Regions from separate parts of the Rhizobium sp. 05L419 genome, predicted to be linked through region 3. Evidence: predicted binding sites of a transcription regulator. Region 3 holds the regulator's gene; each other region holds the start of a gene.
What was found. Region 3 encodes LexA, which represses DNA repair genes until DNA is damaged. Its sites were predicted from a motif close to TGTTCNNNNTGTGTTCNG; they were not measured.
Positions count from the first base shown of each region.

Region 1: the regulator LexA is predicted to act here: its motif matches at 4,518-4,535, upstream of AC1DMK_RS05055 (ribonuclease T2 family protein).
Region 2: the regulator LexA is predicted to act here: its motif matches at 2,984-3,001, upstream of uvrA (excinuclease ABC subunit UvrA).
Region 4: the regulator LexA is predicted to act here: its motif matches at 5,669-5,686, upstream of AC1DMK_RS01880 (DNA polymerase IV).

Region 1 is NZ_JBFTOF010000003.1:207,787-215,057, reverse strand. It holds gene AC1DMK_RS05075 (thiamine pyrophosphate-binding protein) at 1-1,272, opposite strand, end outside; gene caiB (succinate--glutarate CoA-transferase) at 1,269-2,471, opposite strand; gene AC1DMK_RS05065 (DMT family transporter) at 2,490-3,449, opposite strand; gene AC1DMK_RS05060 (alpha/beta hydrolase) at 3,464-4,393, opposite strand; gene AC1DMK_RS05055 (ribonuclease T2 family protein) at 4,560-5,294, shown strand; gene ettA (energy-dependent translational throttle protein EttA) at 5,585-7,234, shown strand.
Region 2 is NZ_JBFTOF010000002.1:159,909-167,179, reverse strand. It holds gene uvrA (excinuclease ABC subunit UvrA) at 1-2,862, opposite strand, end outside; gene AC1DMK_RS03150 (single-stranded DNA-binding protein) at 3,114-3,653, shown strand; gene AC1DMK_RS03145 (MarC family protein) at 3,717-4,358, opposite strand; gene gyrA (DNA gyrase subunit A) at 4,584-7,271, shown strand, end outside.
Region 3 is NZ_JBFTOF010000001.1:159,935-167,205, forward strand. It holds gene pdhA (pyruvate dehydrogenase (acetyl-transferring) E1 component subunit alpha) at 1-91, opposite strand, end outside; gene AC1DMK_RS00830 (FtsB family cell division protein) at 238-558, opposite strand; gene eno (phosphopyruvate hydratase) at 697-1,971, opposite strand; gene kdsA (3-deoxy-8-phosphooctulonate synthase) at 2,113-2,958, opposite strand; gene AC1DMK_RS00845 (VOC family protein) at 2,955-3,836, opposite strand; gene lexA (transcriptional repressor LexA) at 4,039-4,761, shown strand; gene AC1DMK_RS00855 (ComEC/Rec2 family competence protein) at 4,921-5,058, opposite strand; gene gltA (citrate synthase) at 6,179-7,271, shown strand, end outside.
Region 4 is NZ_JBFTOF010000001.1:352,608-359,878, forward strand. It holds gene AC1DMK_RS01845 (DUF983 domain-containing protein) at 1-274, shown strand, start outside; gene AC1DMK_RS01850 (MFS transporter) at 542-1,726, shown strand; gene rpmG (50S ribosomal protein L33) at 1,820-1,987, shown strand; gene AC1DMK_RS01860 (PleD family two-component system response regulator) at 2,709-4,076, opposite strand; gene AC1DMK_RS01865 (response regulator) at 4,095-4,466, opposite strand; gene AC1DMK_RS01870 (DUF3572 domain-containing protein) at 4,599-4,907, shown strand; gene AC1DMK_RS01875 (hypothetical protein) at 4,910-5,581, shown strand; gene AC1DMK_RS01880 (DNA polymerase IV) at 5,691-6,980, shown strand; gene AC1DMK_RS01885 (L,D-transpeptidase family protein) at 7,074-7,271, shown strand, end outside.

The DNA.
Region 1 (7,271 bases), on a different contig from region 3:
CCGCTTGGCTGCGACCGCGGCGGGCAGGCCGTAACCCATGGAACCGGACGTTGGTGCAGCCTGCGTGTTGAACTGCCGGAACCGGTGGAAGCGATGCAGCCAGGTCGCATAGTTGCCGGCACCGTTGGTGAAGATCGTGTCGGCGCGCGTATTGGCCTCGATCCATTCCATGATCGGCCCCATGTGAACGTCGCCGGGGCCCGTCTGCGGCGGTTTCGACCATGAGAGATAGGCCTGATGCATACGCTCGGTGCGTTGCGCCCAGTGCGGTTCGGCCGGCGCTTCGAGATCGGCCAGTGCGGCGACGAAATCCTCCGGGCTCGCTGAGATCGCGAGATCCGGCCGGTATATCCGGCCAAGCTCGGATGGATCCGGATAGATATGGACGAGAGACTGCTGCGGGTATGGAATATCGATCAGCGTATAGCCGGAGGACGGCATTTCAGACATGCGGCTGCCAAGCAGGATCAAGAGGTCGCTCTCCTTGATCTCCTTGGCGAGCGACGGATTGATGCCGATGCCAACGTCGCCGGCGTAGCTCGGGTGCAGATGATCGAACAGCATCTGACGGCGGAAAGAGCAGCCGACCGGCAGCTTGAAACGTTCGGCGAACGCCTGGAAATCGGCGACCGCGTCCGCATCCCAGCGGGTGCCGCCGAGGATCACCATCGGCCGTTCAGCCTTCAGCAGGCGGAGGTAGAAATCATCGATCTGGCCGCTTCCGGGATGTGCGTCGACCCGCGCATAGCGCCTGGCGCGGGGCGCTTCGACTTCATCGCGCAGCATGTCTTCGGGCAGTGACAATACGACTGGGCCTGGCCGGCCCGAGGTTGCGATCGCAAAGGCGCGGGTCACGAACTCCGGGATGCGTGCGGCGTCGTCGATCTCGCCGACCCACTTGGCGAACTCGGTGAAGGCGCGACGAAATTCCACCTCCTGAAAGGCCTCACGCTCGCGGGCGTCTCGCTGCACCTGGCCGATGAAGAGGATCATCGGGATGGAATCCTGTCGGGCGATGTGAAGGCCGGCTGAGGCGTTCGTAGCGCCCGGGCCGCGGGTGACCATGCAGATTCCGGGCTCCCCCGTGAGCCGTCCCCAGGCGTCGGCTATCATCGCCGCACCGCCTTCCTGGCGGCAGACGACCACGTCGATGTCACTATCATAGAGCGCATCGAGAACGGCGAGGAAACTCTCGCCGGGCACGCAGGAGAGGCGCTTTACCCCGTTCGCCTTCAATGCCTCGACGATCAGTTCCCCGCCAGTTCTCTTCATGGTGATCTCCTCCCCTCCAGTTCGGCGAGTTCCGCCAGAACTTCCTCCTGATGCTCTCCCAGTCTCGGGCTCGGCCTTTCGTAGCGCAAGGGCGTCTGCGAAAGCACGACCGGCGTCCTCACGCCGGGAATGACGGTGCCGGCCGCATCCTTGAGGTCGATACGCAGGCCGCGCGCCTCGATTTGCGGGTCGGCGAACATCTCCTCGATGGTGTTGATCGCGCCTGCCGGAACCGCGGTTTCCTCGCAGGCTCGCAGCAGGTCGGCCTTTTGCCATTTCAGCGTTTCGGTCGAGACCAGCCGGCGTACTTCATGGCGATTGGCGACGCGGGCCCGGTTGGTCGAGAAGCGCTCGTCGTCGGGCGTGGCGCCAAGGCCGAGGATGGAGCACAGCCGACCGAACTGACCGTCGTTGCCGATCGCCAGAATGAGATAGCCGTCGGCCGTCGGCACGACCTCGTAAGGCGAGATATTCGGATGGGCGTTTCCGAGCCTCGTCGGCGGACTGCCGGAGATCAGGTAGTTCATGTTCTGGTTGGCGAGAACGGCAGATTGCACGTCGAGCAACGCCATATCGACCAATTGCCCTTCGCCGGTTTTCAATGCGTGGATGAGGGCGGCCTCTATCGCCGAAACCGCGTAGATACCGGTGAAGATGTCGGCGATGGCAACGCCTGCCTTCATCGGCTGCCCTTCCGGCTCGCCGGTGATCGACATGAAACCCGACATGCCCTGGACAATGTAGTCATAGCCGGCGAGGCTGGCATAGGGCCCCGTCTGGCCAAAGCCGGTGATCGAGCAATAGACGAGTTTCGGATTGATCTTCTTCAGGCTCGCGTAGTCGAGGCCGTATTTTGCCAGCCCGCCCAGCTTGAAGTTCTCGATGAGGACATCGGCGCTCGCAGCGAGGCGGCGTACCAGCGTCTGGCCTTCCTCGCTCTTCAGGTCTGCCGTGATGGATCGCTTGCCACGATTGGCCGAGTGATAGTAGGCAGCAGATAGGTTTTCGCCGTCTGTGCTTTCAACGAATGGCGGTCCCCACTGGCGGGTATCGTCGCCGCCGTCGGGATTTTCGACCTTGATAACATCAGCGCCGAGATCGGCCAGCATCTGGCCGGCCCACGGGCCGGCGAGCACGCGGGCGAGTTCGATGACGCGGATGCCGTGAAGCGGCGGCTTCCTAAGCTGGGTGTCCGTCATGTTCCTCCCGCGATCAGATCAGGGTGCGCGTGTCGATTGAGATGTATCGGATACCGGTTTCGATGCAAAGCGGCGCTCGCGCCAGATAATGTAAAAGCCGGATCCCATGATGATGAGGATGCCGATCCACTTGAGCGCATCCGGAAAGTCTCCGAACACCAGCCAGGCGAAGATGGTCGCCGAGACGATCTCGAAATATTGCAGCGGAGCCAGCGTCGAGGCAGGGGCCGATCGGTAGGCATAGACACCAAGGATCCCGGCGATCGCCGCGGTGATGCCGACGCCGATCAGATAGAGAAAGGCGCGGCCATCCGGCATGACAGGATCGAAGATCTCAGAGCCGGTCCCGTGGCCGAAATACAGAAGGACGATGCAGATGAGGAGACCCCACAAGCCCATGTGAAACTGCATCACCCACGGGTCTTCGCGCTGGGCGAGCGCGCGGTTCATCATCGCCGAGATTGCTATGCAGACCGCGCTGACGACCGGCAGAAGGGCGATGTAACCCACTTCTTCGAAGCTTGGCTGAATGATGAGGATCGCGCCGAAGAAGCCAACACCGCAGGCGGTATAGCGTCGCCAGCCGATCGCCTCCTTGAGGAAGATGCTGCTGAGGATGGTGAGGATGATCGGTTCGACGAAGAAGATCGCAATGGCATCGGCAACCGCCATGTACTTCAAGGTGGTGACGAAGGAGATCATCGAGATGGTGATGATGGCGCCGCGGATCGCGTGAAAGAAGCTCTGCCTCCACGTCGTATCGACCAGGTTCTTCCGCCACAGCACGATAGGCAGCATGCAGAGCGCCTGCACCGCAAATCGTGCGGCGGTAATCTCTGCCGACGGGATGGTGGCGATGGCGAGCTTCGAGAAGATGTCGATGATCGGTGACACGAGAACCGAGATGGACATCAGCATGAGCCCCATCATGACCTCCGAGGAGGCGGATGCGGGGAGGGTGGAGCTGCCGTTGTTCATTGTGCGTCCTTCTTTCAGGACGTCGCGAGCGCTTCATCACACCAATCGGCGAATGCCGAAATGGCGGCCTCGGCGCCGACTTCATTTAGAGTCTCGTGGCGCATGTCCCGATATATCTGCGTGGTGATACGAGAGAAACCGGCGGCTTTCAAATGGTTTGAAAGCCAGACGATCGCTTTTCCTCCCTCCGTTGCCGGATCCTCGCCACCGCCGACCAGATGGATGGGTGTTTGCACGGAAAGCCGTGCCAAATGATGCTTCTGCGGCGCGCGGTAGGTCAATTCGAACAGGTCGAGCCACAGGGACACGGAAGCGTCAAAGCCGCACAGCGGGTCGGAGATGTACTTGTCCACTTCAGCGGGATCATGAGACAACCAGTCGAAGTCCGTGCGCCTGCCGCTGATCGACTGGCCCCACGTGCCGAAGGTCAGCTTCGGCAGTATGCCGCTTGGTACGTCCGAGCCTTTCAAGGCGCGCTCGGCAAGCAGGATCGCCTGCGCGACGCGGCCGGCGATGCCAGGGTTGAAGTTGGAGTTCCAGACTGCGATCGCGTCGAATTTGTCGGGATAGGCGACCGCCGCATTGAGCGCGATCAGGCCGCCCATCGAATGACCGAAGAGCACGACCGGCAGCCCCCGATGCCGTCCTGCGACGTGATCCCGAAACGCTGCTACGTCATCAATCACGCGCCGGGCACCTTCGCGGCGCGCAAAGCGACCGATCGGCGCGTCTGGCGCCGTTGTCTCGCCGTGGCCGCGATGGTCGTGGGCGTAGACGTGATAGCCACGGGCTGCCATGCTTTGCGCGAAGGCTGCATAGCGCTTCGAATGCTCGGCCAACCCGTGGCAGACGAGAATGATCCCGTTTGCTTGCCCGATGGCCGGCTGATGGTGAAAGGCAAGCCTGGCCCCCGGCGTCGCGAGGCGCTGTGTTTCTGCAAACATTGTTTCCTCCGTCGCGCGAGAAGACCAGAACAGCTGCCAAATGCAACAGGCCCTTATGTTTGTGCCGAGGGAATTTCAGCACCCTGTTCTTGCGGCTTGCGAAAACACGTCTGGCGTGTTTATTTGTTCATGCATTGTTCTTTGGCAGCCGTGAGGTGGAGTGAGGATGAGAAGTCTGTTCTTGCGTTTGGCCGTGGTTATCATCGTCGTTGCCACCGCCGGTTCTGCCGGTGCTGAGGCAGGTGGTGGACGGACGCGTTTCATCCTTGCGGCGAGCTGGCAGCCGGCATTTTGCCAAACCAATCATCGCAAGGCGGAGTGCGCGAGCCAGACGGAGGAGCGGTTCGACGCGACCAATTTTTCACTGCACGGTCTCTGGCCGCTGCGAGAGAACTATTGCGGCGTGTCTGACGACCTGCGCGCGGCCGACAAGGGCGGAAGCTGGAACGAACTGCCCGCCGTGACGCTCTCGGATGCCTCCAAGGTCGCACTCGACAAGGCAATGCCAGGCACGCAATCGGGACTTGAGCGGCACGAATGGCTCAAGCATGGTACCTGCACCACTATGAGTGCCGATGATTATTTCTCCACGGCGATTCGGCTGGTGGGCGAATTGAACGATTCTGCGGTTCGCGATCTCTTCGCGTCCAGGATCGGCAAGACGGTGACGTCGCAGGAGATCAAGACGGCTTTCGACACGAGCTTTGGCGCGGGGGCCGGAGACCGCATAAAGATGAGCTGCCGCCGCGCCGGTCAAAACCGCGTCATCAGCGAATTGACGATCGGGCTTTCGGAGGAGGCGACAACCGACGATGGGGCCAGCCTTGGCGACCTCATACAAGGCGCCGGTCGGACATCGTTCGGCTGCAATGAAGGGATCGTTGACGCGGCCGGATTTTGATGCCGAGGCACGATGGCTGTTCTCCTCGATCCGATCGAGAGAAGGCTCGCTCCATGGCCCCTTGCAGGCGACGACGACGGCCGGTCTTCAGAGCATACGATCGCCAGGACGACTGCCCTCCCGCTTTTCCGGATCGACCATTCAAAGCTGAAATCGCCAGCGCCTTCCGAGTGGAATTCCATTGAAGGTATCAGAAAGCGTCTTGTTTTTTGGCGCTGCGCGTTGCTCCCGGGCGCCAATTCGCCTACATAGCGGCAAACTTAAAATCCCCCCCGCGGAGCACTTCATCAATGGCACGTCAGTTCATCTACCATATGTCGGGGCTCAACAAGTCCTACGGCGCCAAGAAAATCCTGGAAAACGTCAACCTGTCTTTCTATCCGGATGCCAAGATCGGCATCCTCGGACCGAACGGCGCCGGTAAGTCGACCGTGCTGCGCATCATTGCCGGCCAGGACAAGGAATTCACCGGCGAAGCCTGGCTCGCTGAAGGTGCGACGGTCGGCTACCTGGAGCAGGAGCCGCATCTCGATCCTGAAAAGACAGCTTTCGAAAACGTCATGGTCGGCGTTGCCGACAAGACGGCAGTGCTCGAGCGTTACAACGAGCTGATGATGAACTATTCCGATGAAACCGCGGAAGAGGGCGCCAAGCTTCAGGACATCATCGACAGCCAGAATCTCTGGGACCTTGAGCAGCAGGTCGAAATGGCGATGGAAGCGCTGCGTTGCCCGCCGCGCGAGGCCGACGTCACGACGCTGTCGGGTGGTGAGCGCCGTCGTATCGCGCTCTGCCGCCTGCTGCTGTCGCAGCCAGATCTGCTGCTGCTCGACGAACCGACCAACCACCTGGACGCCGAGACCATCTTGTGGCTCGAAAAGCATCTGCGTGCCTATCCCGGCGCCGTGATGATGATCACCCACGATCGCTACTTCCTCGACAACGTGACCGGCTGGATCCTCGAGCTCGACCGCGGCCGCGGCATTCCTTACGAAGGCAACTACTCCGCATATCTGCAGGCGAAGGCCAAGCGCATGCTGCAGGAAAACCGCGAAGAAGCCGGCCGTCAGAAGGCAATCTCGCGCGAACAGGAATGGATCGCGTCCAGCCCGAAGGCCCGTCAGGCCAAGTCGAAGGCGCGTATCAAGTCCTACGAGCAGCTTGTGGATGCCGCCGAGAAGCAGCGTCCCGGCGACGCGCAGATCATCATCCCGGTCAGCGAGCGTCTCGGCCAGGTGGTCATCGAGATGGAAGCTATCTCCAAGGGTTTTGAGGGCCGCACGCTGATCAACGACCTGTCGATCAAGCTGCCGCCGGGCGGTATCGTCGGCATCATCGGGCCGAACGGCGCCGGCAAGACGACGCTGTTCAAGATGATCACCGGCCAGGAAAAACCGGACAGCGGTTCGGTGCGCATCGGCGACACCGTGCATCTCGGTTATGTCGACCAGAGCCGCGACGCGCTCGATGGCAGCAAGACGGTCTGGGAGGAAATCTCAGGTGGCGCCGAAGTCATCAAGCTCGGCAAGTTCGATATGAACTCTCGTGCCTATTGCGGCGCCTTCAACTTCAAGGGTGGCGATCAGCAGCAGAAGGTCGGCAATCTCTCCGGTGGTCAGCGTAACCGCGTGCATCTGGCGAAGATGCTGAAAGCCGGTGGCAACGTGCTGCTGCTTGACGAACCGACCAACGACCTTGATACGGAAACGCTCGGCGCGCTGGAGACGGCACTCGAAAACTTTGCGGGCTGCGCGATCATCATCAGCCACGATCGCATGTTCCTCGACCGTCTGGCGACACACATCCTCGCCTTCGAAGGCGATGGCCATGTGGAATGGTTCGAGGGCAATTTCGAGGACTACGAGCAGGACAAGGTCCGCCGCCTCGGTGCGGACGCCCTCAACCCAGGCAGCCAGGCCTACAAGCGCCTAACTCGCTGATTTCTGGCGTTTCGCATGCAATTGGTAAAGCCGCTGG
Region 2 (7,271 bases), on a different contig from region 3:
GCCGGTGTAGGAACGCGTCTCCCTGACGATCGCCTCCGGCGTGCCGACCGCGACGATTTCGCCACCGCCGTCGCCACCTTCCGGACCGAAGTCGAGGATCCAGTCGGCGGTCTTGATGACTTCGAGGTTATGCTCGATCACCACCACGGAGTTGCCCTGGTTGACGAGTTCCTGAAGCATTTCCAGCAGCTTGGCCACGTCATGGAAATGCAGTCCGGTCGTCGGCTCGTCCAGGATATAGAGCGTACGGCCGGTCGAGCGCTTCGACAATTCCTTGGCGAGCTTGACGCGCTGCGCCTCGCCGCCCGAGAGGGTATTCGCCTGCTGCCCGACTTTGATGTAGCCGAGACCGACGTCCTTCAGGGCCTGCAGCTTGTCACGAACAGCCGGAACCGCAGCGAAGAAATCAACGCCTTCCTCGACCGTCATGTCGAGCACGTCGGCGATCGACTTCTGCTTGAAGGTCACATCCAGCGTTTCGCGGTTGTAGCGCTTGCCGTGGCAGACGTCGCAGGTGACGTAGACATCCGGCAGGAAGTGCATCTCGATCTTGATGACGCCGTCGCCCTGGCAGGCCTCGCAGCGTCCGCCCTTGACGTTGAAGGAGAAACGGCCCGGCTGGTAGCCGCGCGCCTTTGCTTCCGGCAGACCGGCGAACCAGTCGCGGATCGGTGTGAAGGCACCCGTATAGGTTGCCGGGTTGGACCGTGGCGTACGGCCGATCGGCGACTGGTCGATATCGATCACCTTGTCGATATGTTCGAACCCGTCGATGCGGTCGTGATCGGCCGGGTTTTCGCGCGCTCCCATGACGCGACGAGCGGCGGATTTGTAGAGCGTTTCGATGAGGAAAGTGGACTTGCCGCCACCTGAAACACCGGTAACAGCGGTGAAGACGCCAAGCGGGATGGACGCCGTGACATTTTTCAGGTTGTTGCCGCGCGCGCCGACCACCTTGATCTCTCTACCCTTCTTGGGCTTGCGCCGCTCGTCGGGAACCGGAACGCCGAGTTCGCCGGAGAGATACTTGCCGGTCAGCGACTTCGGGTTTGCCATGATGTCCTGCGGGGTACCATGGGCGATCACCTGACCGCCATGGATGCCGGCCGCCGGACCGATGTCGACCACATCGTCCGCCGTCAGGATCGCATCCTCGTCATGCTCGACAACGATGACCGTGTTGCCGATATCGCGCAGGTGCTTCAACGTGTCGAGTAGCCGGGCATTGTCCCGCTGGTGCAGGCCGATCGAAGGCTCGTCGAGGACGTACAAGACGCCGGTCAGACCCGATCCAATCTGGGAGGCGAGACGAATACGCTGGCTTTCGCCGCCAGACAGAGTTCCCGAATTGCGCGAGAGGCTGAGATAGTCGAGGCCAACATCGTTGAGGAAGCGCAGGCGTTCACGGATTTCCTTCAGAATACGAACGGCGATTTCGTTCTGCTTGGCCGTGAAGGTCTGCGGCAGCGTTTCGAACCAGTCGCGGGCAACGCGGATCGACATCTGGGTCACCTGGCCGATATGCAGCGTGTTGATCTTCACCGCAAGGGCTTCCGGCTTCAGGCGGAAGCCGTTGCAGGACGGGCAGGGTGCTGCCGACATGTAGCGTTCAATCTCCTCGCGCGCCCAGGCGGAGTCCGTCTCCTTCCAGCGGCGCTCGAGATTGGTGATGATGCCCTCGAAGTTCTTATGCGTCGTGTATGAGCGCGCACCGTCGGCGTAGTGAAATTCGATCTTCTCGTCCGTGCCGTTGAGGATGACGTCCCGCGCGTTCTCGGAAAGATCGCTCCAGCGGGCTCCGAGCTTGAAGCCGTAGTGCTTGCCGAGGGCTTCGAGCGTCTGATTGTAATAGGGCGACGACGACTTGGCCCACGGCGCGATCGCGCCGTCGCGGAGTGTCCGCTCTGTCTCCGGCACGATCAGGTTTGCATCGATCTTCTGCTGCGCGCCAAGGCCGTCGCATGTCGGGCAGGCGCCGGCTGGATTGTTGAAGGAGAAGAGCCGCGGCTCGATTTCCGGAATGGTGAAGCCGGAGACCGGGCAGGCGAACTTTTCCGAGAACAGGACGCGCTCGTGGGTTTCGTTGAGCGACTTGTTGGCAGAGCCGCCGGCTGCCGTTTCCTCTGGCGGCAGCGGCTTGTCGGCGAACTCGGCAACGGCGAGGCCGTCGGCAAGCTTCAGGGACGTCTCAAGGCTGTCGGCGAGGCGCGCCGAGACGTCAGCGCGCACGACGATGCGATCGACCACAACGTCGATGTCATGCTTGTACTTCTTGTCGAGCGTTGGGGCCTCTGCGATTTCGTAGAACTGGCCGTCCACCTTGACGCGCTGGAAGCCCTTTTTCATGAGCTCCGCAAGTTCCTTCTTGTACTCGCCCTTACGTCCGCGAACCAGCGGCGCCAGGATATAGAGACGCGTGCCCTCCTCAAAATCGAGAATGCGATCGACCATCTGGCTGACAGTCTGGCTCTCGATCGGCAGGCCGGTTGCCGGCGAATAGGGAACGCCGACGCGCGCAAAAAGCAGGCGCATGTAATCGTAGATTTCCGTCACGGTACCAACCGTCGAGCGCGGATTGCGCGAGGTCGTCTTCTGCTCGATGGAGATTGCCGGCGACAGCCCGTCGATCTGGTCTACGTCGGGCTTCTGCATCATCTCCAGGAATTGTCGCGCATAGGCCGAAAGACTCTCGACGTAGCGCCGTTGTCCCTCCGCGTAGATGGTGTCGAAAGCCAGCGAGGACTTGCCCGAACCGGACAGCCCCGTCATGACGATCAGCTTGTTGCGCGGCAGATCGAGGTCGATGCCCTTTAGATTGTGRTCACGCGCGCCGCGGATGGAAATCGTCTTCAATTCGCTCATCGTCTTCTGCTTCTGTGCTGGAACAAGCCCCTTATTTAGTGATGCCGGCGGGCGAGTCGAGGCTGAATGTCCATATGGGTGCAAGGTTTTCGATTCGGTTGACAGGATCATAGGGATAAACTAGAACAAATAAAGAACAAAATTCCTTGTGGATGAACCTGCCATAGGCGCCCATTGCGCGCTCTCTATGGTTTAAGGTGCATCGATTGTTTCAAGCGCCGCCGGGCAGGGCGGCAGGTAGGGTGAGAAGTATGGCTGGTAGCGTAAACAAGGTCATTTTGATCGGAAACGTGGGTGCAGACCCCGAAATTCGTCGTACGCAGGACGGCCGGCCGATCGCCAATCTGCGTATTGCGACGTCTGAAACCTGGCGCGACCGAAATTCCGGCGAGCGCCGGGAAAAGACAGAGTGGCATACCGTCGTCGTCTTCAACGAAGGCCTCTGCAAGGTCGTCGAGCAGTATGTGAAGAAGGGCGCCAAGCTCTATATCGAAGGTGCGCTACAGACCCGCAAGTGGCAGGATCAGCAGGGCCAGGACCGCTATTCGACGGAAGTCGTGCTGCAGGGCTTCGGTTCCACGCTGACAATGCTTGATGGCCGTGGCGAAGGCGGCGGTGCAAGCTCGGGTTCCGGCTTCGGCGGTGGTCGTGGCGGCGGCAGCGATTTCGGTGGCGGCGACGATTATGGTGCTCCGTCGCAGTCGTCCGGCCGCAGCGCTGGTGGCAGTGGCAGTGGCAGTGGCAGTGGCGGCAACTTCTCGCGCGATCTCGACGACGACATTCCGTTTTGATCGCGAGATCCGTCCGGACGTTTTTGACGGCGCACCTCGGGTGCGCCGTTTTGATTTGGGGTGTCAGCCAGCCGGAGCCAGGTTCATCACGGACTTGACTCCGTCGACCACGAACTGGGTCGCAAGTGCCGCCAGTATGACGCCGAGCAGCCGCGTCAGGATCGCGCGGCCCGTGACGCCGAGGAAACGGTCGACCCGGTCGGCGATGAGCAGAGCGAGAAGCAGCAGCAGCAGGCTTGCGGCGATGACGATGATCAGTTGCGCCCGTTCCAACGAGCCCTGCATCGAACCTGATATCAAGATGGTCGCCGAAATTGCACCCGGGCCGGATATCAGCGGAATTGCCAGTGGAAAGACGGAGATATTGTGGATGTGGTCGACGGTGATTGCCGTCGTGCTCGTCTTCTCCTTGCGGTCCTGCCGCTTCTCGAAAACCATCTCAAACGCGATCCAGAAGAGCAGTAGGCCGCCGGCGATACGGAAGGCGCCGATCGAGATGCCGAGCACACCGAGGACGCTCGCGCCGAAAAGGGCGAAAACGGCAAGAATGATGAAAGCGATGATCGTGCCGCGCATGGCGACCTGCTTTCGCTGGCCGCGGCTCATTCCGACGGTCAGCCCGAGAAATATCGGCGCCAGACCCGGCGGATCGATAGTGACGAGCAACGTCGTGAAGGCATTGATGAGTTGGTCGGCGCTTGCCATCGTCTCTCCATGAGCCCATATAGCGGCTCGGTGTCAGGCGATTGTGATGCGGGGAAATCAATTTTGCAAATAGCCCTGCTCGGATAGCGTGAATGCCGCTCCAAAAGGCTTGATTTGCCCTCGTTTGACTGCAAAAGCCTGTTCAAAACCCCTGCCAAAATTGGCGTATCAACAGCCTTTACGCTATAAATCTTCAAGTGATTCTAGAAGAGATCGTGATCCGTTTTGACTGAGCAAACACCCCCCGGCGGCGGGAAGCTCCCGCCAGGCATTGAGCCCATCTCCATTATGGAGGAAATGCAGCGGTCGTATCTCGATTACGCGATGAGCGTCATCGTCAGCCGCGCGCTTCCTGATGTGCGCGACGGCCTGAAGCCCGTACATCGGCGTATCCTCTACGGCATGTCCGAGCTCGGCATCGACTGGAACAAGAAGTACGTCAAATGTGCCCGTGTTACCGGTGACGTGATGGGTAAATTCCATCCGCACGGCAACTCAGCGATTTACGACGCGCTTGCCCGCATGGCGCAGGATTGGTCTCTTCGTCTGCCGCTGATCGACGGCCAGGGCAACTTCGGTTCCGTCGACGGCGACCCGCCGGCGGCTGAACGTTATACCGAATGCCGTCTGGAAAAGGCCGCGCATTCGTTGCTCGACGATCTCGACAAGGAAACGGTCGATTTTCGCGACAACTATGACGGCACCCTCTCGGAGCCTGTCGTCGTTCCCGCGAAATTCCCCAACCTCCTGGTCAACGGAGCGGGCGGTATCGCCGTCGGCATGGCGACGAACATTCCGCCGCATAATCTGGCTGAAGTGATCGACGGCTGCATCGCGCTGATCGAAAATCCCGCGATCGAACTGCCTGACATCATGCAGATCATTCCGGGACCTGACTTCCCGACTGGCGCCAAGATCCTCGGCCGCGCCGGCATCCGCTCGGCCTATGAGACCGGCCGTGGTTCGGTCATCATGCGCGGCGTTGCCGCTATCGAGCCGATGCGCGGCGATCGAGAACAGATCATCATCACCGAAATTCCATTTCAGGTGAACAAGTCGACGATGATCGAGAAGATGGCCGAACTTGTGCGCGACAAGCGCATCGAGGGCATCTCGGACTTGCGCGACGAATCCGACCGGCAGGGTTATCGCGTCGTCGTCGAGCTGAAGCGCGATGCCAACGCGGAAGTTATCCTGAACCAGCTTTATCGCTACACGCCCTTGCAGACCTCCTTCGGTTGCAACATGGTAGCCCTGAACGGCGGCAAGCCGGAGCAGCTGACGCTGCTCGACATGCTGCGTGCTTTTGTCTTCTTCCGCGAGGAAGTCGTTAGTCGCCGAACAAAATTCCTGCTGCGCAAGGCACGAGAACGCGCTCACGTCTTGGTGGGCCTCGCGATTGCGGTCGCCAATATCGACGAGGTCATCCGGGTTATCCGGCAGGCGCCGGATCCGCAGACGGCGCGCGAGCAGCTGATGACGCGTCGCTGGCCTGCGTCTGACGTCGAGAGCCTGATCCGCCTGATCGATGACCCCCGTCATCGCATCAACGAGGACATGACCTACAACCTCTCGGAAGAGCAGGCGCGGGCGATCCTCGAACTGCGCCTCGCTCGCCTGACGGCGCTTGGCCGCGACGAAATCGGCGACGAACTCAACAAGATCGGCGAAGAGATCAAGGACTACCTCGACATCCTGTCTTCGCGCCTGCGCATCCAGACGATCGTGAAGAGCGAACTGACGGCCGTTCGCGATGAATTCGGCACGCCGCGCCGCACCGAGATCCTCGACGGCGGTCTCGAGATGGACGATGAAGACCTCATCGCCCGCGAGGACATGGTCGTTACCGTTTCTCATCTCGGCTATATCAAGCGCGTGCCTCTGACGACCTATCGCGCCCAGCGCCGCGGCGGCAAGGGCCGCTCGGGCATGACGACAAGAGACGAGGATTTTGTTAGTCAGCTATTCGTTTTGAACACGCACACGCCGGTTCTCTTCTTCTCATCGCGCGGCATCGTCTACAAGGAGAAGGTCTATCGCCTTCCGATCGGCACGCCGACATCGCGCGGCAAGGCGCTGATCAATATGCTGCCGCTGGAACCCGGCGAACGCATCACGACGATCCTGCCGTTGCCTGAGGACGAGGACAGTTGGGACAAGCTCGACGTCATGTTCTCGACGACGCGCGGCACGGTTCGCCGCAACAAGCTGTCCGACTTCGTCCAGGTCAACCGAAACGGCAAGATTGCGATGAAGCTCGAGGAGGAGGGTGACGAAATCCTTTCCGTCGAGACCTGCACCGAACATGACGACGTCCTGCTGACGACGGCGTTCGGTCAGTGCATCCGCTTTGCCGTCGACGAAGTGCGTGTTTTCGCCGGCCGTAATTCGATCGGTGTGCGCGGCATCAATCTTGGCGACAACGACCGGATCATCTCGATGACAATCGTCGGCCATGTGGATGCTGAGCCATGGGAGCGGGCGGCCTACCTGAAGCGGACGGCAACCGAACGCCGCCTGGCGACGGGCGATGCGGAGGAAATTTCTCTGGTCGGCGAGGAAGTTACCGAAGAAGGGCAACTCAGCGACGAGCGCTACGAGGAACTCAAGGCGCGCGAACAGTTCGTTCTGACGGTATCCGAGAAGGGCTACGGCAAGCGCTCGTCTTCCTACGACTTCCGGATCTCCGGTCGTGGCGGCAAGGGCATTCGCGCCACCGACACGTCGAAAACCGGCGAAATCGGCGAGCTTGTGGCGGCGTTCCCGGTCGATGACGGTGACCAGATCATGCTGGTTTCCGACGGCGGGCAGCTGATCCGCGTACCGGTAGGCGGCATCCGCATTGCCAGCCGCGCAACAAAGGGCGTTACGATCTTCTCGACGGCCAAGGACGAGAAAGTCGTCTCCGTCGAA
Region 3 (7,271 bases):
AGTCGGCAATGGCACCTCCGTTCGATTCTTTGCGTGCAGGTTTCGCGCTGGTTTTGCGGCTGGAAACGGTCGCGTTTTTTCGCGGCGCCATTCAACCCTCCCTATGGGTTTATCGGTTCTTAGGTGGCGCGTACCATAGGGAAGAAATTTCGCCACAGCAATGCCATAAATGCATGGCTCATATTCTGCGTTAAATTATTGATAAATCTACACTTATTTCAATTAACCTGTATTTGGTTAATTCGAATAATGATTGAATATGACGACCTCGTCGGCACGCGAGAAATTCAGCTGCAGACGCGCTTTCTCGTCCAGCATATCTTTGTCCATCGAACCATCACTCAACAGCGCGACCTGATTTTCAAGATGCTCGCGCTTGCCCTTCAGAACCGCCAGCTCCCTCTCCCGCGCGACACGTTGGCGCTCGAACACTTCGGTTGCGCGCAGGCCGTAATCGCCATGGATGCAATGGTAGCCGAAATAGGAAAGAAAGGCGACCGCCATGGCCGGAACGACGAACCGGCCGATCTTTTTCTTCTTATGGTGCTTTGTCCACATACACGCATTCTCGAAACGCATTACCTTTGCGAGTGAGACTACCGATGAGAGATTAACCGTCCGTTGACTATGAACGTCGCACAACAAAAAACCCGCGCCGGACGGGCGCGGGTTCCAAATGTTTGAAATCAGACGGAATTAACCGCGGATGATCGAACGGCCGGCGTAGCGAGCCTGCGGGCCGAGCCCCTCTTCGATGCGGATCAGCTGGTTGTACTTTGCGAGGCGGTCCGAGCGCGACAGCGAGCCGGTCTTGATCTGACCGCAGTTGGTGGCAACCGCGAGATCGGCGATCGTCGAGTCTTCGGTTTCGCCCGAACGGTGCGACATGACGGCGGTGTAGGCTGCCTTGTGCGCGGTATTGACGGCGTCCAGCGTTTCCGTCAGCGAGCCGATCTGGTTGACCTTGACGAGAATCGAGTTGGCAACGCCCATGCGGATGCCGTCGCGCAGGCGCGCGGAGTTGGTGACGAAAAGATCGTCGCCGACCAGTTGAACCTTCTTGCCGGCCAGATCGGTCAGGGCCTTCCAGCCGTCCCAGTCGTCTTCCGCCATGCCATCCTCGATCGAGATGATCGGGTACTTGGCTGCGAGTTCTGCCAGGTATTCGGCCATGGCGCCCGGCTCAAGCGTCCGGCCTTCGCCTTCGAGAACGTACTTGCCGTCCTTGAAGAATTCGGTCGATGCGCAGTCGAGGCCAAGCGAGATGTCGTCGCCCGGCTTGTAGCCGGCCTTCTCGATCGACTTCATGATGAAATCGAGCGCCTCAGGCGCGCTCTTCAGGCCCGGTGCGAAGCCGCCTTCGTCGCCGACATTGGTGTTGTGGCCCTGCGCCGACAATTCCTTCTTGAGGACGTGGAAGACTTCCGAACCCATGCGGACCGCTTCGCGGATCGAATCGGCGCCGACTGGCAGGATCATGAACTCCTGGAAGTCGATCGGGTTGTCGGCATGCGCGCCGCCGTTGATGATGTTCATCATCGGGACCGGCAGCAGGTGCGCGCTGGCGCCGCCAACGTAGCGGTAGAGCGGCAGGCCGGAGGCTTCGGCTGCAGCCTTTGCGACGGCGAGCGAAACGCCGAGGATGGCGTTTGCGCCGAGGCGGGACTTGTTCGGCGTACCGTCCAGCTCGATCATCAGATTGTCGATCTGGATCTGGTTTTCGGCATCGATGCCGCCGATTGCGTCGAAGATTTCCGTGTTGACGGCCTCGACGGCCTTTTCGACACCCTTGCCGAGATAGCGCTTTCCGCCGTCGCGAACTTCGACGGCTTCGTGCGCGCCTGTCGAAGCGCCCGACGGAACCGCCGCTCGGCCCATGCTGCCATCTTCAAGATAGACGTCGACTTCGACGGTGGGGTTGCCACGGCTGTCGAGAATCTCGCGGGCGATAATATCGGTAATTGCGGTCATCGGCTCTTCCTGCTCGAGGGTGGATAAATCGTTTGAAATTCGTCTTAGTCGAAGACGCGCAAATTACAATCGCGGTTTGCGCGTCCTCAATGACGATCGTCGTGCGTGCCCTATTACACGATCATGTCAGTCTTTTGAACGTCAGTTCTTGGCGATCGCATCGAAGGCCAGCAGCTTTTCGAGAAGGCGCGGCATATCCTTGAGAAAGACCATGTTCGGACCGTCCGACGGCGCGTTGTCGGGATCTTCATGCGTCTCGACGAACACACCTGCAACGCCGACGGCAACGGCCGCGCGTGCCAGCGTTTCGACGAATTCGCGCTGGCCGCCGCTGGAGCCTCCCTGTCCGCCAGGCTGCTGGACCGAATGGGTCGCATCGAAAACCACAGGCGCGCCCATGGCCGCCATGATCGGCAGCGAACGCATATCGGAAACCAGCGTGTTGTAGCCGAAGGAGGCGCCGCGCTCGCATAGCAGAATGTTCGGATTGCCGGTCGAATTCAGCTTGTTGAGAACGTTCTTCATATCCCAGGGCGCCAGAAACTGCCCCTTCTTGACGTTGATCGCGCGGCCGGTCCTGGCGGCAGCGACCAAAAGATCCGTCTGGCGGCTGAGGAAAGCCGGTATCTGCAGAATATCTACAACGGTCGACACTTCGGCGCACTGCTCTTCCGTGTGGATGTCGGTCAGAACGGGAAAGCCGTATTCCTTCTTGAGATCGGCGAAGACTTCAAGCGCCGTCTGCAAGCCGATGCCGCGTTGTGCTGAAAGCGAGGTGCGGTTTGCCTTGTCGAAGGAGGACTTGTAGACCAGTCCGATGCCGAGCTTGTCGCAGAGTTCCTTGAGTACGCCGGCGACCATGAACGCATGATCGCGGCTCTCCATCTGACAGGGGCCGGCGATCAGGGACAGTTTGCCGCTATTCGAAAATACAACCGCGCCGGCACCCTCGCCAACTGCGACTTCGGAGTTTGTCTGGCTCATCACTTCTCCTCGAAGGCAAAGAGCGCGCCCTGCCCGGACGCTGCCTTTACCAGAATTCGATTGTTCTTGCGCGTGTAGGTGATCCCGTTAGCAGCCAAATGCGCTTCTGTCACGGCGAGATCGCCGACCTTGAACACGATGGCAACGCCGCGCAGGCCGCGATCGGTGCCGGGCGCGGCGAGATCGAAATAGGCATTCAGTCCATCCGGCGAAAGAATGCTGATGCGAACATTGGGCGTGGCAAGGCTAATGCCAAACGCTTCGTCCCGGACCAACGGCGCCGAAGAGGAAAAGCGCAGGAACAGGCCGAACGCCTTCGGGTCCGGCGCGGCGAGCACGATCTCGGCGATCCCGGTCACGCCGTTGGTATGCGTTTCCAGCGTCTTTCGGTCTGGAGGAAGTGCATTGATCCGCTGGCAGGTGAAGAGAAAGAAATCGGGTGCACGAAGGTCCGCGGCGAAGGCGAGCCTAAAAGCCGCGGTCGTCTCGGATCCATCGGGCATCTTCATCGGACGTTCAAACTGCAGCATCTCGCCGCCGCTTATCCTGTCGGCATGGAAACGGGCGTGGTCGCGATCGGCATCCGTCGTTGCCAGGACGACTGCCGAGAGGCCGTTCTCGCCGCACCGGAAGCGGAAGGCGCGATCGCGCGCTGTAAAGACGTTGCCCTTCTTGATCGACGCCTCATACGCATCCGCACTCGCGATTGCGAGCGGCTCGAGATATGTTTTGTCGGCGAAGAAGATGCAGGCGTTTTCTGTACCAAACGGGTGGCGCGCATCGGCCGCCACGGTGAAACCGAGCTTGCCAAGGCGTTCGCGCGCCAGGCCGACATTGGCGACAGGCAGGACAACATGGTCCAGCGGACGGGCTTCACTCATGGCAAATCCTCTTCCGAAATTCGCGAATGATGTGCGCTGGCTTGCACGACAATGCAAGAGGCCTCAGCGGCATACGTCGAATGAAGTGTAAAAACGCGACAAATCGGAGCCAAGTTTTACGAAAATTTAGGTACTTGCGGAACACATATGGAACATATAGTGTCTGTTCTGGCTTTGTTTCACGACTCTGGGGTTGACTTCGATGCTCACACGCAAGCAACAGGAACTTCTTTTATTCATTCACGAGCGAATGAAGGAGTCCGGTGTCCCCCCTTCCTTCGATGAAATGAAGGATGCGCTGAACCTTGCGTCGAAATCGGGCATCCACCGGCTGATTACGGCGCTCGAAGAGCGGGGGTTCATTCGCCGACTGCCCAATCGAGCCCGCGCACTCGAAGTCATCAAGCTCCCGGAAGCGTACAATCCGAGCCTTCAACCGCGACGTGGGTTCTCGCCGAGCGTCATCGAGGGCAGCCTCGGAAAGCCGCAGATGGTCGCGCCCGCCGCACCGAAGCCGGCTCCCAGTGCCGATAACGGCAATTCGGCCTCCGTGCCTGTCATGGGACGCATCGCAGCAGGTGTTCCGATTTCAGCCATCCAGAACAATACCCATGACATCGTGGTTCCAGCCGACATGCTTGGTTCGGGCGAACACTATGCGCTGGAGGTCAAGGGCGACTCCATGATCGATGCCGGTATCTTCGACGGCGACACTGTCATCATCCGCAACGGCAGCACAGCAAATCCGGGTGATATCGTCGTCGCGCTTGTCGATGACGAGGAGGCGACACTGAAGCGCTTTCGGCGCAAGGGTGCCTCGATCGCGCTCGAAGCCGCGAACCCCGCCTATGAAACGCGCATCTTCGGGCCTGACCGCGTCAAGGTGCAGGGCAAGCTTGTCGGCCTCATCCGCCGCTATCACTGATTGCCATCATGATGAAAGCGCGCTCGGCGGAGACGGCAAAGCCCGAAATGAGCCAATAGGCCGCAACGCCAGAAGCGCACCTGATGCTGCGATCTACTTTGCCGGATAGGCCTGCGCGAAGGCTGGGAAGAGCCCGGACGGCGACCGCAGCCCGACAAATCAGATGCCGGCCGAGAGCGCCATGTTCAGACCGGAAATCTCAACGATATGGGCGAGTGCGGACTGGCGTTGCGCCTCGGTCGTTTCCGGAGAGATGGCGCGTCGTTCATCTGTTACCAGCGATGCCGCAAAAGACACCTCTATCGCCCGGCAGGATTGATCGGATACGATCGCCGATGCCGCTCCTTAGCCGGTAGAGCCACTCCATTGCCTCATTCTGCGTAGAGAGAAACCATTGACGCCCTCCCCGTCGAAGTGGGCGGAGAAGGCAAGTCGTTCAGGCCTGGAAGTGCAGGCCCCGCCGGCGGCATCAGCCGGACGCGCCTTGTAAGCCAGGCACCGACTTCCAGCGGCGCGCAGCCGTGCGCGACCAGGGACACGTGCGTCGGCGCACGCCTCACCCTCGAAGCATTTGTCTCGGTCACGCCCACGATGTAGCGCCATCGGCCCTTGTCGTTCCCTTCCCGACGCTCGACGCGCCCAGTCAGCGTGGTCGTCACGACGGAATCCAGGATCACCGTTCCCGCGCGCCGGGTTTCCAGATGGGCTGCCGGCGACGATCACGCACAGCAAGCCGGCCAGAGCGGCTCGCCGGACGATCATGCGCCGGATCCCGGCCGCCAGCATGACCAAGAGCAGAACGACGAACCGTGCCGCGAGCCGCGTCGAAGCAACGTCGGAATCGAACTTGAACCACGCGACCGCGCCTGCTCCCAGAAAGACCGGCGAGATCAGGGGAGTACCGTCCGTGATCGAGTTCCTCGCCCAGCGCGAGGCTGCGCCCGGCGGCGTCATATCTGCGAGTGGCGCGTTCGGTTCTTGCCGTCCAGCGAGAAGCGGATTGCGTCTGCGCGGGCCGTATCCTTATGGCACGGCCGTCCTCGTCAGGAAGAGCGCAGAAATTTTGCGGGCGCGCCGCCTCCGACGCTGCCGACCCCGCTTCGATCGTTTTCGACTCCGGCATGCGTCCGCACCCGCAAGCCACCCTTACCCGCAACCAGAATGCAGGCTTCCGACGCTTCAGGTAACAATAATCGATTGAATTCCGAAGAGAAATCGGAACGCGGAAAAGACAAGGATAATCATCGGCTTCCGCTATGCGCGGCGGGCATCGCTGCGCTGCTTAAAAGTTGATACTGCGATGCACAAAATGGCGTCGAGAGAACTTGGCATTAACCGCGCGATCATATAGCTATCGCAGACGACGCTTAACCCTATGGCGCTTTTATGGCGCCACCCGCCAGTTTGGAGGATCACAATGACGGATCGAAGCGCAACACTGAAACTTGGTGACAAGTCGGTCGACCTCGCCGTGAAAAGCGGCACGATCGGCCCTGACGTCATCGATATCGGCGCCCTCTACAAAAACACGGCTTCCTTCACGTACGATCCTGGTTTCACCTCGACCGCGTCTTGTGAATCGAAAATTACCTACATCGATGGCGACGAGGGCGTCCTGCTCCATCGCGGTTATCCGATCGAGCAGCTGGCCGAGCATGGCGACTTCCTTGAAGTCTGCTACCTCCTGCTCTACGGCGAGCTGCCGACCGCGGCGCAGAAGAAGGACTTCGACTACCGCGTTACGCACCACACGATGGTGCACGAGCAGATGTCGCGCTTCTTCACCGGCTTCCGCCGCGATGCGCATCCGATGGCTGTCATGTGCGGCTGTGTCGGCGCACTGTCGGCCTTCTATCACGACTCGACCGATATCACCGATCCGCATCAGCGTATGGTCGCCAGCCTGCGCATGATCGCCAAGATGCCGACGCTTGCTGCCATGGCCTTCAAGTACCATGTCGGCCAGCCCTTCGTTTATCCCAAGAACGACCTGGACTACGCATCGAACTTCCTGCGCATGTGCTTTGCCGTTCCCTGCGAAGAGTATGTCGTCAATCCGGTGCTTGCCCGCGCCATGGACCGTATCTTCATTCTGCACGCCGACCATGAACAGAACGCGTCGACCTCGACTGTGCGCCTCGCCGGCTCTTCGGGTGCCAACCCGTTCGCCTGCATCGCGGCCGGCATTGCCTGCCTCTGGGGTCCGGCTCACGGCGGTGCCAATGAAGCAGCGCTCAACATGCTGACCGAAATCGGCTCGGTCGACCGTATTCCGGAATATATCGCCCGCGCCAAGGACAAGAACGATCCGTTCCGCCTGATGGGCTTCGGTCACCGCGTCTACAAGAACTACGATCCGCGCGCCAAGATCATGCAGAAGACGACGCATGAGGTTCTCGGCGAACTCGGCATCAAGGACGATCCGCTGCTCGACGTGGCAATGGAACTGGAGCGCATCGCGCTTACGGATTCCTATTTCATCGAGAAGAAGCTCTATCCGAACATCGACT
Region 4 (7,271 bases), 190 kb from region 3:
GCATCATCACCGCTCAGACGACCTTCCTCCCTATCTGACGATCGTGGTCATCGGCCACGTAATCATTGCCGGATACATGATGACCGACATGGTCTGGCCGATGCCGCTCTGGCTCACCTTCACCATATGGACGCCAATCACGTTGCTCGCCACATTGCTGGTTATCCAGCCGATCAAGGGTGGCGTCATAGGGCTGCAATGGGCGATGAAGATGCATGGCTTCGGTGGACATAGCGGCGACGACGAGTACGAGATCCCTGGCCGCCGCCGCTAGGCAATCGTCAGGCTTTCACCATCACGACACATTTCGCGTGTAGTGGGCAACGCTCGAACAAGCTGCGGTCAGCGCGTCGCAGCGAGAAGTCGAATGCGTTCCATGGTAAGCTCTGTTGTCTGTACCTATCCAAAATCATTCAGGTTATTGCCGCCGGCGCCTTTCATCTTGTAAAGGACACCCGTCACTTGGATTTGGCACATCTGTGCCTCTCTAAGTACGTGGTGGCGCGCGATTCTCCATAGTAGGTCTCTAAGGGATGGGTATATGTCTCAGCCGCGAAACGGCACCCCAGGTGATGTCGAGGAAATCCATTGGCCCTCACTGGTGGCAGCCGTCTCGTCCATTTCGGCGGTCGGCATAGCGATCGGCCTTGGGCTTCCCCTTCTCAGCATCATTCTCGAAAAGCGCGGCATTCCATCGACACTCATCGGCCTGAATACGGCGATGGCGGGGATTGCGGCGATGGTTGCCGCACCGATCACGACGAAGCTGGCGCACCGCTACGGTGTTGCGCAGACAATGATCTGGGCCGTGGTGATTTCGGCGCTGAGCGCAATCAGCTTCTACTATGCCCAGGACTTCTGGATGTGGTTTCCGCTACGATTCGCCTTCCACGGCGCAACGACGACACTTTTCATCCTGTCGGAGTTCTGGATCAACGCTGCCTCGCCTCCCTCCAAGCGAGGATTCGTGCTCGGCATCTATGCGACCGTGCTGTCGCTGGGCTTTGCGGCCGGACCACTGCTCTTTTCAATCCTCGGCAGCGACGGACTGCTTCCCTTTGCGGTCGGCGCCTGCGCGATCCTTGTCGCCGCAATACCGATCTACATTGCCCGCTATGAGAGCCCCGTCCTTGAAGAGAAGCCGGAGTTGCACTTCATGCGCTACGTCTTCCTTGTGCCTAGCGCCACGGCAGCAGTTTTCATCTTCGGAGCCGTCGAAGCAGGTGGCCTGGCACTTTTTCCGATCTACGCAGTGCGTGCTTCCTTCACCGAAACGCAGGCGGCGCTACTACTGACAGTCATGGGCGTCGGCAACATGATCTTTCAGATCCCTGTCGGGCTGCTCTCTGATCGCATGAAGGACAAACGTCCGCTGCTCGCAGGGATGGCATTCATGGGCTTCATCGGCTCGCTGATGCTGCCGCTGCTCGTGCACAGCTGGATCATGATGGCCGCCGTGCTGCTCTTCTGGGGCGGCTGCGTTGCCGGGCTGTATACGGTTGGCCTCAGCCACCTCGGCTCCCGGCTGACCGGCTCCGACCTCGCGGCCGCCAACGCGGCGTTCGTCTTCTGTTATGCAGTCGGCACGGTTGCAGGCCCGCAGGTCATTGGCGCGGCCATCGACGTCGCCGGAAACAACGGCTTTCCCTGGGCTATCGCCGGCTTCTTCGGCCTTTATGCCGTGCTTTCCGCCATAAGACTGCTTTTCATCCGAAAGCGGGCTTGACTTTTCGGGCTAGATTCGTAGTTTCGCGCCAGAATTTGCCGTGGAGCCTATCCGGCCTTCCACGGCTTTCATTTTATTAAAGGCAGGACGACCATGGCCAAGGCTACAACAATCAAGATCAAGCTGCTGTCGACAGCCGACACCGGTTTCTTCTACGTCACGACGAAGAACAGCCGTACGATGACGGACAAGATGACGAAGACCAAGTACGACCCGGTTGCTAAGAAGCATGTCGAGTTCAAGGAAACCAAGATCAAGTAATCGCTTGATCTCTTAGGTTTTTCGAAAGGCGCGCGCCACACGGCTGCGCGCCTTTTTGTTTTCCGGCTGTCCGCCAAGTGGGTGCAGAAACGCAAACAGAAACGCCGTCCTGCCCGTTCGACGGGTAGGACGGCGTTTTCACGAAAGGGGGTCGACCGACAAGCAACGCGGCACGAGGAACCGCTAGTGTTGCATGCCAGCCGACCGACCCCACGACCCAGGAGATGCGGCGGACCTGAGCATCATGGGGTATCTTTGCGCCACCCGACGGTAGCGTGTTTCTCTTATGAGCCGATAATTTGCGCGAAAATGAAAGAAAATCAACAAATTCTTAATGGTTAGAATTCCGAGGTTGATTTTATGGTTAAAAGTCCAAGTTTGAGACGCTATTGCTCTCATCTAATCATCTTTCGGGGCGAGAATACCCGTCGCGGCGACAAATGAACACGAAATATAGCCCAATAGTATTACCCCCATCCCGCTTCTGCTCAAGCTCGACGATCATCCGGATTGAGGAAAGCTACCAGAATAGGCGAATTTGGCTCATATTTTTGTTAACCTGGCGGCGCGCTGTGCTTTGAGGGACACCTTCCAAGAGACTTGGTCCTGGCATCTCTTCGAGCCGTACTTGGCTGTATTTCAAACACTGACAGTGCAGGTCTAAGCGGAATATCCGTCACGTTTCTGTGGATGACTTAGGAGCCTCGACTGCAAACTCGCATCAGGCGGCAGCGACCACGCGATTGCGTCCTGCGTTCTTTGCCTCGTAAAGCGCGAGATCAGCCTGCTTCATCAGATGTCCAGGCGTCACGATGGACGGCGTGCGCGAGGAAATCCCGAAAGATGCGGTAACGCTGAGCTCCTGCCCGGACGACTTCACCATGAAGGGTGAGGTCTCGATCACGGCGCGCAGCCGCTCTGCGACGGTTGCGGCAACCTCCGGCGACGTGTCCGGCATGACAACGACGAATTCTTCGCCGCCATACCGGCAGGCAAGATCGGCACCGCGGACGGTCGAACGCACGCGGTTTGCGAACTCCCTGAGGATGTCATCGCCGGCATCGTGACCGTAGGTATCATTGATCTGTTTGAAGCGATCAATATCCGCGATGAGCACCGAGAGCGGACGCCCGCGGGCCATCGCGCGACTGAAGAGCGTATTGATATGGTTATCGAGATAGCGTCGGTTGCTGAGGCCTGTCAGCGGATCGGTCACAGCCAGTTCGATGGTTTGCTGTACGCTGGCGCGCAAGCGATCGTTGTAGTGCTTCCGACGCATTTGGGTGAGGCTGCGCGCCACGAGCTCATTAGGATCGACCGGCCTCACGATATAGTCGTTCACCCCAAGATCGAGCGCTCGCACGACCATTTCGTCGTCACCCTGTTCGGTAATGATCAGGATAGGCAAAAAGCGAGTACGCTCCAGCGACCGCAACTGCGAGCACAAACGCAGGGGGTCATAGTCTTCAAGATTGGCATTGACGATCACAAGATCGAAGGGGTTCTCCGACGCCTCAAAGATCGCCGCCTGCGCATCCGAGATCGCAAAGACATCGGCGATCGGCTTCAACGTCTTTATGATGCGTTCCTGTGAGTTGGCGCGGCCGTCGACCAGCATCACCTGACCGCTTTCCTCGCCCTGCCCATCGACACGCAAGAGTCCATCGATCCCCATCGTCTGGGCGGTCTGCGCACGTATGCGCAGCTCGTCGCTCAACGTCTTGAGGCGAAGCAGGCTCTTGACGCGGGCTATCAATTGAAGATCGTTGACCGGCTTCGTCAGAAAATCGTCAGCTCCGGCCTTCAGGCCGCGCACGCGGTCGGCTGGCTGGTCAAGCGCCGTCACCATGACGACAGGAATATGCGAGGTTTTCGGGCTCGACTTCAGCCGCTCGCACACCTCAAATCCATCCATGCCCGGCATCATGACGTCGAGCAAAACGAGATCGACTTGATTTCGATCGCAAATCGCCAGCGCCTGATAACCATCGGCTGCCGTTATCACGTCGAAATATTCGGCAATCAGCCGAGCCTCGAGCAGCTTCACGTTCGCCGGAATATCATCAACGACCAGGATTCGCGCAGTCATAGGCTTCTTTCCGATCTATCAGGCATCGCCTAGGTACGTCTTGATCGTCTCAATGAATTTGGGAACGGATATCGGCTTTGACACGTACGCTTCACAGCCACCCTGCCGGATCCGCTCTTCATCGCCCTTCATCGCAAAAGCCGTCACCGCGATCACCGGGATGACATGCAGCTCATCGTCTTCCTTCAGCCATTTGGTGACCTCGAGCCCTGATACCTCCGGCAATTGGATGTCCATGAGGATCAGATCCGGGCGATGCTTGCGCGCGAGATCCAACGCCTCCATGCCATTGCGCGTCTGAATCGTCGTGTAGCCGGACGCCTCGATGAGGTCGCGAAAGAGCTTCATGTTGAGCTCGTTATCCTCTACAATCATTACCTGTTTGGGCATGATATGCTGTCCTACGTCCGTTCTGGAAACCGTTCAGCCGCACAAGAAAGACATGCAACCGCACGGACCCATGAAACCGATAGCCCGACGCTATCGGTATTTGGTTGAAAAATAGGTAATTTCCCGCAAGAAATGCAGAGCAACTTCAAGAACTCCAAGCAACTCGCAAACGATCCGCAAGAAACCGCCATCTCGGTTCTCGCCTGGCTTGCCAGCGAGCCTGATTTGTTCGGCCGTTTCCTCGCATTAACAGGCGTAGAGCCCGCGCAAGTGCGCCACGCAATCGATGATCCGGGCTTCCTATCCGGGATGATGGACTTTCTTATGAACCACGAACCGACAGCCGTGGCCTTTTGCGAGGCGACGGGCACAGCGCCCGAAGCGCTCAATGCCGCGTGGCTGCATTTTTCGCCGCCCGGACTTGGATCAGGGGAGTATTGAGTTTGGACGTTGTCACCGATCCCCACCAAGTCAGCCTCGGCGACCGACCGCTCGTCGTTTGCGACATCGACGAGGTCGTTCTGGAGTTTCTTTCGCCCTTCACAGCATTTCTGCGGTCGCACAGCTACGATCTCCTTCCCCGATCGTTTCGGCTTCACGGCAATATCGTTTCCTTGCTCGACGGCAGCGAAATGGACAAGGAGCAGGTCTATGCTTTCGAAGACGCCTTCTTCGCGAACCAGCATCTCTGGCAGAGGCCAGCGGAAAGAGCGGTCGAAACGTTGAATGCGCTTTCCGCCGACGCCGACGTCGTTTTTCTGACTGCGATGCCGCCCCGCCACCACGGCGTCCGGCGAAAGCTTCTCGACCAGTTCGACCTCTCCTTCGACATGATCGCATCCGAAGAGCCCAAGGGGCCGATCGTCGCCAAGCTGCACGATCGCCGAGACCTGCCTGTCGCGTTTGTGGACGATATCCAACGCAATCTCCTTTCTGTGGCTGATCATGTGCCGGAATGTCTACTCGTCACGATGATGGCCAATGCGGATTTCAAGCCCTTCGCGCCCCCGCCGATCGGAACGATTCTAGCTGCGACCGACTGGGACCATACGGGCGAGATTTTGCGCCAGTATTTTGCGACGGCGACGCCGAAGGACGTCAGCTCGGTCGCGTAGACGGCCGCTTCAGCGACCCCGCGGATATGCACCGCAAAACCTCAAGCGCGCCCTTGAGACTCAAAAGCTTAGAGCGTAATGTCGCGGCGTTCAACCTTTGTTCTCGCTTATGACACCTGCGCCCGCCAAGACACCCGGCTTCTGTCGCGACTGCCTTGCCGAGCAGAAGGCGGAAACGCGTCGCTGTACGGCCTGCGGCAGCCCTCGCCTCGCCCGGCACAAGGAACTCTACGAACTGACGCTGGCACATATCGACTGCGACGCCTTTTATGCCGCGGTCGAGAAGCGCGACAACCCCGATCTTGCCGACAAGCCGGTGATCATCGGTGGGGGCAAGCGTGGTGTTGTCTCTACCGCCTGCTACATCGCCCGCATCCATGGCGTTCGCTCTGCCATGCCGATGTTCAAGGCATTGGAGGCCTGCCCACAGGCGATCGTCATTCGGCCGGACATGGAGAAGTACGTCAGGGTCGGGCGCGAGGTGCGCACCATGATGCAGGAGCTGACGCCGCTCGTGCAGCCACTTTCGATCGACGAAGCCTTCTTGGAACTCGGCGGTACCGAGCGACTGCACCATGATCCACCGGCCAGAACGCTCGCGAAATTCGCGCGCCGTGTGGAGCAGGAGATCGGCATCAGCGTTTCAGTCGGGCTTTCCTATTGCAAATTCCTTGCGAAGGTCGCCTCCGACCTGCAGAAGCCGCGCGGATTTTCCGTCATCGGCCGCGAGGAAGCCGTCTCCTTTCTCGCGCCGCGGCCCGTCACGACGATCTGGGGCGTGGGCAAGGCGCTCGCGGCGACACTCGAGGCCGACGGTATCCGCACCATCGGCCAGCTACAGACCATGGAGGCAAATGACCTGATGCGCCGCTATGGCAGCATGGGACAACGGCTTGCGCGGCTTTCACGCGGCATGGATGACCGAGAGGTTCACCTCAACGATCCGGCAAAGAGCGTGTCTGCCGAAACGACATTCTTCGACGATATTTCCCGCCACGCGGACCTCGTGCCGATCCTGCGCAGCCTTTCCGAGAAAGTCTCCTGGCGACTGAAGAAGAACGGCATCGCCGGCCATACTGTTGTCCTCAAGATGAAGACGGCCGACTTCAAGTCGCGAACGCGCAACAGGAAACTGGAGGACCCGACCCAGCTCGCCGACCGGATCTTCCGCACCGGCATCGATCTTCTGGAGAAGCAAACAGACGGCACGAAGTTTCGCCTGATCGGTATCGGCGTCACCGATCTCTGCGATCCGGCGCGGGCAGATCCGCCCGATCTCGTCGATGTGGACCAGGGGCGTCGTGCCGCCGTCGAGGCGGCAATGGACAAGCTGCGCGACAAGTTCGGCAAAGGTACGGTCGAGACGGGTTATACCTTCGGCGGCAAGCGCGATCACTAATATGTGAGGCCGCATCACCGCCGGCTATTTCAAGTTTTCCTTAAGCTTCCCCGACTACGCTTGCCCTCAGGTATTGCGTATTGGTTGGTTGGAATGTTCTCGCGTCTTGTCTTCGGCCTCGGCTTGCTGTCAGCCACCGCACTCGTGCACCCCGCGCTCGCCGCGGACGCACGCACACTGCAGATCTTCGTGTCGAAGGATAAGCAGTCGCTTGCCGTCTATGAGGGTGGCGACGTCATCGCGACGTCGAAGGTTTCGACGGGTAAGCCCGGCCACGGGACTCCCAGCGGC